One region of the Agarivorans sediminis genome, then DNA from elsewhere that is predicted to be linked to it. Evidence: predicted binding sites of a transcription regulator. Region 1 holds the regulator's gene; each other region holds the start of a gene.
What was found. Region 1 encodes sigma-54, which starts transcription at its own class of promoters, with help from an activator protein. Its sites were predicted from a motif close to GTTGGCACGNNNNTNGNNT; they were not measured.
Positions count from the first base shown of each region.

Region 1 (3,182 bases):
TGCCAGAGTAAAACGGGTAGATTATCTACACAGTAATAGCCTAAATCTTCTAATACCCTTAAGGCGACCGTTTTGCCAGAGCCTGAACGTCCGCTAACGATAATCAATTCCATGATAACCTCTAACTACAATTAGAGTATTAGGCTACCATGATGTCGTACAATTCGTCATCACTTTGTGCGTTACGAAGTTGTTTACATACTAATTTATCGTTGAGTTTCTCAGCCACTTGAGAAAGGGTATTAAGGTGTTGTTTACATTGGTCTTCTGGAACCAACAGCGCAAACACAAGATCAACCGGTTTATTATCAATAGCATCGAAGGAAATAGCAGGGTCACAGCGTAAAAAAACCGCTGTAGCTTGGTGCTGATTGTCGATTCTGCCGTGAGGAATAGCGATACCTTGGCCAATTCCGGTGCTGCCCATTTTTTCCCTGTTTAACAGGCTTTCAAAAATAGTTTGAGCACTGGTATCAAGTTGTTTAGCGACGAGTTCACTTATCAGTTCCAATGCGCGCTTCTTAGAGGAACATTGGACTGTACTAAGCGTACAGTCCAAATTTAGTACTTTATTTATTTGCATTACTTTGGCTAATGTCTGTTTAATTTTTCTTTGTGTTTAATAACTTGGCGGTCAAGTTTATCAATGAGGCTATCAATGGCGGCATACATATCAGAGTGCTCTGCAGTGGCAAACAGCTCTCCGCCATTAAGGTGCAAGGTAGCTTCGGCAATTTGATTGAGCTTTTCTACGTTGAGGATGACGTGAACATTGTTGATTTGTTCAAAACGTCGTTGCAGTTTGGCAAACTTAGTGTGGACATATTCTTTTAGTGATTCAGTAATTTCTACATGGTGTCCAGTAAGATTAATTTGCATATATCTTGTCCCCTTTTGTGGCCGTTATATAAGGCTTTTACGTTGGTTAGAAGGTGGAATCGCTAAAGACTCACGATATTTTGCTATCGTGCGCCTCGCCACCTTGATCCCCTGATCTGCCAAAATGTCAGCTATCTTGCTATCACTGAGTGGTTTGTTGGTATTTTCGGCAGCAACCAGTTTCTTAATGAGTGCGCGAATCGCGGTAGATGAGCATTCCCCACCTCCGTCTGTAGCCACGTGGCTAGAGAAAAAATACTTTAATTCGAAAATTCCGCGGGGAGTATGCATAAATTTTTGGGTTGTCACCCGAGAAATGGTCGATTCATGCATTTCTACTGCTTCAGCCACATCGTTCAACACCATTGGTTTCATTGCTTCAGCACCATATTCAAAAAATGCTTGTTGGTGGTGAACGATACAGTTGGATACTTTTAATAAGGTTTCGTTACGGCTCTCAATACTTTTTATGAACCATTTCGCTTCTTGTAGGTGGCTGCGAATGAATTGAGTATCGGTAGCATTTGACGTTTTGCTCAAAGACGCATAGTGAGAATTGACTCGTAGTTTAGGCATGGCATCCGGGTTTAATTCTACTACCCAGCGGCCCTGGCGTTTTATAACGGATACGTCGGGAATTACATACTGCGCTTGATTCGGTTCTACCGCATTGCCGGGGCGTGGCTCAAGGGTGTGGATTAAACGCATTACTTCGCGTAGCTGTTCTTCTTTGAGTTTGGTTTTGCGAGCTAATAAACGAAAATCCCGGTTGGCCAATACGTCGATATGATTTGATACGACCTCTCTGGCTTCTTTCAACCAAGGTGTTTCTTCAGCAAAACGACTTAATTGAATCATTAAACACTCTTGTAAGGAGCGAGCAGCAATGCCGACGGGGTCAAAATGTTGAATACGTTTTAGCACCGCTTCTACTTCGTCTAATTCTACATCTAGTGCGTTATTATCACTGGAGCGTAAGCCTTCAAGTAGTTGGTCACAGTCTTGAGTGAGGTAACCTGAGTTATCAACCGCATCAATAATCGCTAATGCGATGGCTTGATCTACTTCACTAAAGGGAGTTAAACGCATTTGCCACAATAGATGGTCTTGTAAGGAGTCGACGGTTTCGCCTTGAAACAACATGTCGTTGTCTTCGCCGCCACTAGCAGAGCCTGAACTCGCAGGGCCAGAACTGGCGCTATATATATCATCCCATGTTGAATCAACGGGTAGGTCTTCAGCAACCGTGTCTTGGGAAATGGCATCACCGGCTTCAATTTGGCTAGAGTCAACTTCAGGCTGGCTGTTTTCCGCCTCATCACTTCTTTCGTTGGCCGACTTTTCAACTGAGTCACTGTCGCTTGGCTGCGACTCATCCGCCTCAAGAAGTGGGTTACTTTCCAGTGCCTCTTGAATCTCTTGCTGTAAATCCAGCGTTGATAGCTGAAGTAAGCGTATGGCCTGTTGTAACTGAGGTGTCATGGTTAATTGCTGACCAAGACGCAACTGCAAAGATGCTTTCATTAATTACCGCTGTTCCTTCTTCTTATTATATTTTTCTAGATACACTTTAACTATAGCTTGAATTGCTCGCCGAGATAAACTCGTTTCACATGTTCATTTTCAAGTATCTCTTTGGGCTTCCCTGAGGCTATCAATTCGCCTTGGCTAACGATATAGGCATGCTCACAAACATCGAGGGTTTCTCTCACATTGTGATCGGTAATCAGTACTCCAAGGCCTCTATCGCGCAGGTGTTCGATAATTTTTTTAATATCAATCACTGAAATAGGATCTACTCCAGCGAAGGGTTCGTCAAGCAAAATAAACTTTGGTGCAGCTGCCAAGGCTCGTGCTATTTCTACTCGGCGACGTTCTCCACCCGACAAACTCATACCCAAATTTTTGCGAATATGGCCAATATGGAACTCTTCTAATAAGTCGTCAAGCGCTCCATTTTGTTGCTCTTTATCAAGGTCTTTACGTGTTTCGAGAACCGCGAGAATATTCTTTTCTACAGATAAACGACGAAAAATCGATGCTTCTTGTGGTAAGTAACCAATGCCTTTACGGGCTCGAGTATGCATCGCCGTGCTAGACAGGTCATCGTCATCAATTAGTATGCGGCCTTGGTCGCGAGGTACTAAGCCAACAACCATATAAAAAGTAGTGGTTTTACCCGCACCATTTGGGCCGAGTAAGCCGACGATTTTACCCGTTTCAACGTGTAAGCTTACATTCTTGACAACCTTGCGACCTTTATAGCTTTTCGCTAGGTTTTCAGCAATTAGGGTACTCATTCT
Region 1 covers NZ_CP096670.1:3,808,655-3,811,836, reverse strand. The annotation lists gene rapZ (RNase adapter RapZ) at 1-113, opposite strand, end outside; gene ptsN (PTS IIA-like nitrogen regulatory protein PtsN) at 140-583, opposite strand; gene hpf (ribosome hibernation promoting factor) at 592-879, opposite strand; gene M0C34_RS17350 (RNA polymerase factor sigma-54) at 904-2,403, opposite strand; gene lptB (LPS export ABC transporter ATP-binding protein) at 2,454-3,179, opposite strand; gene lptA (lipopolysaccharide transport periplasmic protein LptA) at 3,176-3,182, opposite strand, start outside.

Region 2 (3,182 bases), 270 kb from region 1:
TCGTGACTACTGTGATCAAATTCAAGTAGTTTATTGAATTGAGCATCAAACTGCAGCGAGCTGTCTTTCCCATTACGCTCGCGGTTACGGTTACCGTATAAATCGGTTGTATCATAATTGTTATGCTCTGATTGACTTTGTTGATGGCTAAGTTGCCAGAACAAGTCATCGAATGCAGTATTATTGGCTTGCCAAGCGTGGTTAATACCAACACGGCTACGCGTGTCTTTGTCTTCGCCAGTCACGTTTGTGTAAGTAAAGCCTGGAAATATACTGTAGCCTTCGTTGCTTAGTATATTTGAGTGAGTTTCACGCTGGAATAACTCGGCAACTAAGCCGAAGGCATGCTCAGCATTTAGGGCATAGTTGGTTTTAAGTAGTAGGTTATGAGAATCAAAGTCATAGGGGTTTGCCTGGCCGCGATCTCGACCATTTATGTCGGCGCCAGAAGAGTGCGCCTTTGTTTCGCTGCCATCACGATACGTATAAATCGCCAAGCCTTCCCATTTTTGATAGCGCTTGGCTAGCTCAATGGTGGCTTTGTAAGCTTCATTTGCGCTGGCGTAGCCAGTTTTTAGTGCAACATGATGGCTGTCGCCTTCTTCTAATAGATCTTCTGGGTTTTTGGTTCGCAGCAATACTGCACCGCCTAAGGCATCACTTCCGTAAAGGCTAGATGCAGGCCCTTTATTAATTTCAATGGCGCTTAAGGTGTCAATTTCGTATGAGTTTGGCCCCTTATTCATTACGTCGCCACCAGGGTTATAGGCTGTGGGTTGTTCAATACCATCCACCATCAACTTAATACGATTACCATCTAAGCCGCGAATATTAAAGCCGCTAGTGCCAAAGCGCCCTTGCCCAGTAGTGCTTACGCCGGGTTCATAGCGGACCGCGTCTTCTAAGCTTGTGGCCATTTGTTGCTCTAGTTGTTCGGCGCTTACTGCGGTGACGCTCGAGGATACATCCTTGATGCTTTGTTCGGTACGAGTAGCCGATACAACGACTTCATCAAACATGGTGCTAGTGGTTTCAGCATAAGCCCATGGGCTTAAGCTAAGAATTACGGCGTTGGCGATGAGTGTGCGATTGAGTGTTTTCATGGTGATCAGGCTTTGTCCTTATCCTGTTAAGATTAACAAAGCCGCATTATACATAACGCAAATGAGAATCAAACTCATTTGCATTAAATATTTCAATTTTTATTTAAATCAGTCGTTAATTCACTGTTAATACTGTGCCAATAGCTACCACTTTTAGGCGCAAGGGCTTGGAGGGCTGCTTCGGTATCAAAGGCGACTGGCTAGCCTCGCGCTTACATGCCAGCCTGTCGGAGGATTAGTGGATTAATAGGTGTCACTAAATTTTTATACAACTTCATACTCAGCCGACAAACAGCCCTTGTGGTTATTTTCTTCGCGTTGCTCTGATTCGGCTCAAGCCTAGCAACACAAGGCCTAAACCAATTAACCACCATGTTTTAGGCTCTGGCACGCTAGCAGGCGCTAAAGAACGACCGGTGATGGCCTCGCGCTGAATGCTGACAGTGTGGTTATCGGTTTCAAAGTTTCGACCAAAAAAGCTAATAGAGGTGATTTTATCTGCTTCTGATTCAGCAAATAGGTTGACATAACCATAGGGTTCTCGTTTATTGCCTTTAACGCTCGTTGGGCTACCGTAGTGTTCTGGCTCGAGTACCGCCGCGTCTAAAATTTGATTGGTCACAAACTGCAAGTTTTCAGATTGGGTCGTAATGCTCAGTTGATTGCCACTATCACCGGCACTCCACCAGAAGCCAAAGTATCCTACTGCAAGATCAAAACTTAGGGTAACAGCGCTGTTATTAGGGATGAATAGGTACTTACCTTCGCCAAACGCACCACCATATACGCCAAATTTTCTGATGCTGGCACTGCCTTTATTGACCGTGTATTTACCAAAATAAGTCTGGTAACCATTGTGTAAATCGCGGGTGGCTAGGTTGTCGAAATTTTCAGTTTGGCTTAGACCGTTAACTTGAGAGCTTTGGATAGCTGGCTTTTCTATCGTATAGATAATACCCGCTTGGCTGGTGAAGGATATCAGTACGCTAGCCAGTAACATAGGGTAAATGACGGTGGTTAACGTGTTTCTAATTATTGGTTTTAGCATAATGAATCCTGTTACTAAATGATGCCTTAATCGGCCTTAATACTGATCCTTATCTATTTTTATGCCAATGTTATTATCTTATTAAAATTCAGCAAGATACATCCTATTTTTCTGGCTTGAGTCAAAAATATTGCCTCAGTTAGAGGCTCTTTCGCATATTGCAACGTGTCGGTTTATTCATCAGCGAAGTAGTTTATTAGTGCGTGGCTATTTGTTGAGGATTCGATCCTTCAAAGCTGATTGTCACAATTTTTCAATCCCCCTTAATATCTCTCCCAACAGCGCGACATAACAGTTGTTCTTATGTCCTTCGCTTTAGGTACAGCTTTAAATTTTTGCTCAAGGCAAATTTAATTCAGCTTAACGGCAGAGTTTAGATGGAGTTAGCTAGGTTACGTTTTGTTGGTTTTCACTAATTATTTTAAATGTAGAGACAACATGAAAACTTATAACGCTTATACAATAACTCAAATATTTCATAAAGTTGCGTGGGCAGCGTTGATAATCGCTGCACCGATAGTGGTTGCACCGGTAATGGCTAACGATAGTGAACACACCGAGTTAGCGGAAACTAACCAGCAGCGCGATGTGTTTAAAACGCTGAATATTCCCGAGAAATTACCGGGTTTCGCATTAAGCTCTTTGGGCCAATCAGCTAACTTTATCGAGCACTTGGATAAAACGTATACGGTGGGCGATAAGGTTAAGAAATCAGAAGTGTTCTTAGTCACTAGCGAAGACGTTAAGGGCAATATTAAACTCAGTATCAAATATGACCCTAGCAAACTGGACGGTAGAAAAAAGGTATTAAAAGACCTAGAAGACCTCGCCTTAACTGAATACAAACTGCGTCAGCATGCCAGTATTTATGACCGAGATTCAGTCAAGCATACCGTCAATAAATTAGGCCAAGATGTGGTGAGGTTTAACTACTCAAAATACGCGCTGCCACAAGATATTGCTTACTTTCGTTTTATGAAAGTAGATATGTTTTTACAGCATGGCCAGGTGCAAAAAATGGTTATTTCTAA
Region 2 covers NZ_CP096670.1:3,537,771-3,540,952, reverse strand. The annotation lists gene M0C34_RS16070 (TonB-dependent hemoglobin/transferrin/lactoferrin family receptor) at 1-1,103, opposite strand, end outside; gene M0C34_RS16065 (Npun_F0296 family exosortase-dependent surface protein) at 1,408-2,151, opposite strand; gene M0C34_RS16060 (hypothetical protein) at 2,590-3,182, shown strand, end outside.
Region 2: a site for sigma-54 is predicted at 2,202-2,220, ahead of M0C34_RS16065 (Npun_F0296 family exosortase-dependent surface protein). Genes of this name have one in related genera too.

Region 3 (3,182 bases), 2.0 Mb from region 1:
CAACATCATTGTGGGTTTACATAAAAGCTTAGGGGGCGACTGGACCATTAATTAACACCTTTTCGGTGCCTTGGCTCTTTGGATTAGCCAATCGGTTCTCACTCTTGACACTAAGAGCTAAGGCACCACCGCCAACCCATATTCATCACTATCAATCTCATTTAGGCGCTTGGCGAAGATCTTAATATACTGTCTCGCTGATTGTATTTAAAAGCCAAGCGCCCTTTTAATCGCTAGAAAACAAATCAATTTCTTTGGACAGGTAAAATCCGTTGTTAAGGTGTTTAAGCTCATCTTCAGAAAAATCAGCTGGCGTATATTCATTGGAAGGTTTACCGCCAACCAATAGGCCCATCGTTTGATAAGCCGCCGCCACCAATTCACTACAAAATAACGAAGCCAAGTTTTCTTGATTCTCACCCCATGGCCCCTGCCAGCCAGCACGCGCTAACTCCCAGAAGCTCTGCTCATAATGGCGCCCTTGAAAATTTTCCAGCAATTGCATTAATTCAATTAAGGATGCTTCCGTCAGTTCCCCGCCTAACAGTTGGCGAACCGAAACACTGCCCGAGTGCCGATTGATCTTTTCATCTAAGGCTACCACCTGCACACCGTTACTCATTTGTTTACTGTATAAACATCGTTCGCCGGTCATTGGAACGGCTTCCCATAGGGTGACGAAATCGTAATCGTCAAGTAGTAACACCATGCCTACATGTGACCACTTGCTAAAGGTGCCGTAACGAATGATGTCACTGCTAAAGCCTTTACCTGAAAAAAAAACCAAGTCTCCTGTTTTGAGTTCTGTGGCTAAGTGTTGGTACTTCAGCATTTTGCCTACTCTTCAAATCATCCTTAAGATTAGTTTTATATGATAAAAACCAAAAGCCTGCAATGATGCAGGCTTAAATCAATAAAAATAGAAATGGTTTAGTACTAAGCGCTTATTAGCTGCGACGGCGTAAAACCAAACCAAATAATGCTAAAAACATCATAGCAAAGCTGGCAGGTTCGCTCACTTGCGCAGCAAGCGGCAAGTTATTAAAACGCACTAACAAGGTTTCCTGAAATCCGCCATTAGGCACTCGCTCAATCGGGTTAGAAAAATCACAGTGGTCATATCGATTATCAAAGTATTGAGCGCCACACTTACCTGTGTCACTAAAAAGGTTTCGCGCAGGGATATTGGCAAACTCTTCGATGCTAGCAAAACGCCAAATGCTTACGCCTAGCGCAGCATTTAGTACATCATCATATAGGCCACCTGCATATTCCCAGTTATCCACTAACTGACTACAGCCACCTGAACAAGGTGATGCCCATACCCAATCAAAAATATCGCTGGTGACAATCACTTCTTCGAGAGGGTCTATGACAATCACGCTGGCTGTAGATTGTAGGGAAAACAGCATGCTTGAGATAAACATACTTAATAGTGCAACTTTCTGTAAAAACTTCACTTTGTTAACGTCCTTGCATATATATTATTAAAAAACTCACTAAAGCAATAAATATGCCTATTTATTAATATATTAAATTACATGCACTTACAAAAAACAAAGCGAACGTTCTTTTTTGAACTGTAAAAATATCTGACAAAAAAATTAAAAAGTTAAAGTAAAATTCATTTAAATCAATACATTAATAATTTAGCTGTCAAAATAATGCAGTTAAATATGAACGGGCACCGTAATGCGACATAAATCGCACTTTAGCTGCGCTAGGAAAACGTATTATTGCGTTAAACATTGCTGCATGTGCTCTGCCACCAAGGTAAACCTAGAAGCCAACTGCTGATAGCGACGCTGCACCAAATAAATGGTCTCATTAACTGGGTTAGCTAAACGATGAATCGCTAACTTTTCAGGCATGGCAAATGCCGCTACCGCATGAGCGGGCAATACCGTAAACCCCAAGCCACGCGATATAGGTTCAAGAATCAACGATATTTGGTTGGAAAAACCACGTAAGCGAAATTGCTCTAGTTGCTCAAACTCGGGGTAATTTGCTGACAACAACAAATTTGAATGGTGAGCACCATCAGGGTGGCCCATGTAGCCAAGATCTTGCAAAGCTTGCCAGCTAGGTTTGGGGCAACTAGCGGGAGTCACCAATAGCAAAGCTTCTTGAGCAAACGCTTGAGCACTGAGTTCAGCTAACTGTGCTGGCCGCGTAATGAATCCTAAGTCGAGTTGTCGCTCTGCCAGTTGCTGCTCAATACGCGCGTTTGGCGCAAATTGATAATCGAATACCAAATCTGGATGCTGTTGCTGTAGTGCCAATAAACTCGGATAGAGCTTTAAACCTACACTACCAGGGCTGGCAATTCTGCATAAACCTGCGTGAGGGTCGTCTTGCTTCAAGCTCACCTCTAAACTGTTTAACTGAGCCAGTGTGCGCTGCGCCTGGGTATACACTTGATTGCCGGCCTCGGTTAAACTGAAACTTTTCCCCTCTCTTTGCAGTAACGCTGTTTGGTAATACTGTTCTAGCTTACGTATTTGTTGACTGACTCCCGGCTGAGTCATTGCCAGCTTCTCGGCGGTGCGAGTAAAGTGTCCCGTTTCCACTAGGGTGCAGTAGGTTTGTAACCAATCAATATTAATCATAATAAAACCTTATCAAACTAAACCATAAGATAATCTAATATTTTTATTATGCTGCACTACACTTTAAGCATCAAATTTAAGGTGGAACAAAGATGAATTTAACCAATAACCCCTACCCACGCACATTCTCACACATTGGTATTTCGGTGCCCGATTTAGCAGCAGCTGTAAAATTTTACACTCAAGTACTCGGTTGGTACGTCATCATGGAACCCACTGAAATTGTTGAAGACAACAGCGCTATTGGTGAAATGTGTACCGATGTATTTGGCAGTGGTTGGGAACGCTTCCAGATTGCTCACTTGTCAACGGGTGACCGCATTGGCGTAGAGTTATTTCAATTTAACAACCAACTAAATCCAGAAAACAATTTCGAATACTGGAAGACCGGGGTATTTCACTTCTGTGTACAAGATCCAAACCTAGAAGACTTAGCTGAGAAAATTGTCGCCGCGGGCGGGAAAAAACGCATGAAAGCTCCGCGTTACTACTACCCGGGAGAGAAACCTTATCGCATGATTTACATGGAAGACCCCTTTGGTAATATCGTTGAGATATACTCACACAGCTATG
Region 3 covers NZ_CP096670.1:1,148,292-1,151,473, reverse strand. The annotation lists gene M0C34_RS05195 (efflux transporter outer membrane subunit) at 1-55, shown strand, start outside; gene M0C34_RS05190 (YiiX/YebB-like N1pC/P60 family cysteine hydrolase) at 227-832, opposite strand; gene M0C34_RS05185 (PEP-CTERM sorting domain-containing protein) at 948-1,460, opposite strand; gene M0C34_RS05180 (LysR family transcriptional regulator) at 1,734-2,609, opposite strand; gene M0C34_RS05175 (lactoylglutathione lyase family protein) at 2,702-3,182, shown strand, end outside.
Region 3: a site for sigma-54 is predicted at 1,503-1,521, ahead of M0C34_RS05185 (PEP-CTERM sorting domain-containing protein). Genes of this name have one in related genera too.

Region 4 (3,182 bases), 2.1 Mb from region 1:
GTTTGCACTTTAGCAGCAGAAATGCTCCACAATAACAAAAACACGGCAATAGCCAGTAACGGAAGACCGATACGTTCGAATATGTCACTGATTTGTTGTTTGGGGTTTTCTCCACTGGCTAAACGGACAAATGGCACCATGGGTGTCAGGCCTACTGTTTCTAGAGAGTGAATTAATTTATCTTTCATCACTACAACTCCTTTTGCGATTCGATATTGCCGGGCGACCTTCCGCCCGGCTGCTCTCAATGATTATTTGGCTTAGATCTTGTCGTCTTTTTTCAAACCAATAGTGAACTTGTCTAGATAGGCATTAGGTTTAGAACCGTCATAAACAATGTTATCGATGAAGTGTTTTTGAGGTGGTTTAAAGCCTGATTCAGTCGCAAAATTAGGGAATTCCGACGCATCAATGACACCATCAGCAATCAACTCTTTAGCTGCAATAGCGTAAATATCAGGACGGTATACCTTTTTAGCGATATCCATATACCAAGAGTCAGGTTTGTTGTCAGAAATTTGTCCCCAACGACGCATTTGCGTTAGATACCAAATGGCATCACTGTAGTACGGATAAGTGGCGTTATAACGGAAGAATACGTTAAAGTCAGGCACCTCGCGTTTATCACCTTTCTCATACTCAAAGGTACCCGTCATGCTGTTAGCAATTACATCGTAATCGGCACCTACATACTGGCTCTTAGACAAGATTTTAACTGCTTCTGGGCGGTTTTTGTTGTTCTCTTCATCTAGCCATTTGGCCGCTCGAATCATCGCTTTAACCACACGAATATGCGTATTAGGATATTCATCAGCCCAGCCTTGGCTCACACCAAATACTTTCTCTGGGTTGTTTTTCCAAATTTCATAGTCAGTCACAACCGGAACCCCAATGCCTTTAAATACAGCTTGTTGGTTCCACGGTTCGCCCACGCAATAGCCGTAAATAGTGCCGGCTTCCATGGTTGAAGGCATTTGTGGGGGTGGAGTTACTGACAGCAAGGCATCAGCATCAATTTTTCCTGAAGTATCCCCTTTATGAGGAGCGTAGTAACCAGGGTGTATACCACCTGCAGCCAACCAGTAACGTAGCTCGTAGTTATGGGTAGATACGGGGAATACCATGCCCATATTAAATGGCTTACCTTGATCTTTATAGCTATCAACCACCGGCTTTAAGGCGTCGGCTTTAATTGGGTGGACAGGTTTTCCACCTTCATGGGGGACATGGGGCTTCATTTGTGCCCAAATATCATTAGATACGGTGATCGCATTACCGTTTAGGTCCATACTAAAAGCGGTAATGATGTCTGCTTTTGTACCAAAGCCAATGGTGGCTCCGAGCGGCTGACCAGCCAGCATGTGCGCACCGTCAAGCTCCCCAGTAATCACCCGATCAAGCAATACCTTCCAGTTAGCTTGAGCTTCAAGCTGAACATATAAACCTTCATCTTCAAAATAGCCTTTTTCGTAGGCCACAGCTAAAGGAGCCATATCGGTCAGCTTGATAAAACCAAACTTTAAATCTTCTTTTTCAGGCTCACCGATTTCAGCATGACTAAAACCAATAAAGCTAGCCGACACTATCGCCGCAGCCATAGTGGTTTTAATAATGCGAGATAAACTTAAACGTGTTGATTGTTGCATTCCCTGCTCCTGCGTTACCTAAATGGGTATAACTCTAATTGTTCACAATTAGGGAGTTGCCAAGGACGTGCCAAGATCTAGATCACATTTTTTTAACACCTAAAATCATTAACTTAGGAAATTCTTTACCTCTAAAGGAGTATTTGGATTTTTCTTGTTAATTCACTAACTTAGAACACAAGTGCACAAATCTGGCGCATAAAAAAACCGGCTGATTAGCCGGTTTTTATATTGAGATTGGGTTTTAGCCTAAAATAGCTAACAGCTCAACTTCAAAGACTAATGCAGCAAACGGCGGGATAGCCGCGCCAGCACCTTGCGAGCCATAAGCAAGCTCTTGAGGGATGTAAAGCTTCCACTTATCGCCCACTTTCATACGTTGTAACGCTTCAGTCCAGCCTTTAATTACGCCGTTAACTGGAAATTCTGCAGGTTCGCCACGTTGTACTGAGCTATCAAATACTTCACCAGAAATTAACGTACCTTCATAGTGAACTTGCACTTTACTGCTAGCGGTCGGGGTATCGCCTTCACCTTCAACCAATACTTCATATTGAAGACCAGTTTCAGTTTTGTTGATCTCTGGACGTTGGCCGTTTTCTGCTAAGAACGTCTCGCCTTCAGCCATTGCTTCTTTATGCTGCTCAGCTTTTTTAGCTTCAATTTCTTTGGTGATTTCTTGGAAAGCTGCGCCAATTACCGCTTCGTCTAGCTGTGGCTCAGCACCGCTCATCACATCACGGATACCATCTAACATAGCATCAACTTTTAAGCCGTCAAAAGCTGCACGCTCAATCTGCTCACCAATTTGAAGGCCGTAGCCATAACTTGCTTGCGCTGCTGCGCCTTGATATTTATCGCTCATTTCAACTCTTAAAATTAATCATGAAAAGAACAAAATGTTACCATAAAGTCTTGCGAAAAAGGCGTAATTAGCAGACTAATTCAGCCTTTTTTTGTATGAATGGTGATCCAGAAAACTCCAGCTCACGCTGCTCACCAGTGAATTTAAAACCTAAGTGACGATAAAAACCTTGAGCGTGTTGATTATCCTCCATCACCCAGCAATGTAAGCGAGTAGCAAAGGACATTTTTGCCGATTGACTCGCTGATTCAAACAAGGCCCTTCCCCATCCTTTCCCCATCGCTTGGGGATCCAAATAGAGCGCCGTTAACTCAACACCTTCGACTTGTTGGTCAAGCATGACAAAACCTTGAACATTGGGTCTCGCTAATACCCACGTGGTATAACTGGGGCTGATTAAACGTTGTGACCACAAACGATGGTGTAATACTTCAGGTAATTGTTTAAACATAGCCTGAGTCACTTTTTTATTGTAAACATGCTGCCAACTACGCCGCTGCACTAAACTAATTTCAGCGGCGTGTTTAGCTTTAGCTAGCTGGATTGGCATCAGTGTTGGTTTCAGTATCTAGACTAAATTGTGCTGGGCGCTGGCATTGTGGCTGTTTGCCTTGCGCTATCGCTTGTTTTTCTAACTGTATAGCTCTGCTCATGCGCGCTTCTAAATCAGC
Region 4 covers NZ_CP096670.1:1,269,203-1,272,384, reverse strand. The annotation lists gene M0C34_RS05720 (ABC transporter permease) at 1-188, opposite strand, end outside; gene M0C34_RS05715 (CmpA/NrtA family ABC transporter substrate-binding protein) at 261-1,598, opposite strand; gene M0C34_RS05710 (BamJ family beta-barrel-assembly machinery protein) at 1,891-2,511, opposite strand; gene M0C34_RS05705 (GNAT family N-acetyltransferase) at 2,579-3,061, opposite strand; gene M0C34_RS05700 (M48 family metallopeptidase) at 3,042-3,182, opposite strand, start outside.
Region 4: a site for sigma-54 is predicted at 1,703-1,721, ahead of M0C34_RS05715 (CmpA/NrtA family ABC transporter substrate-binding protein). Genes of this name have one in related genera too.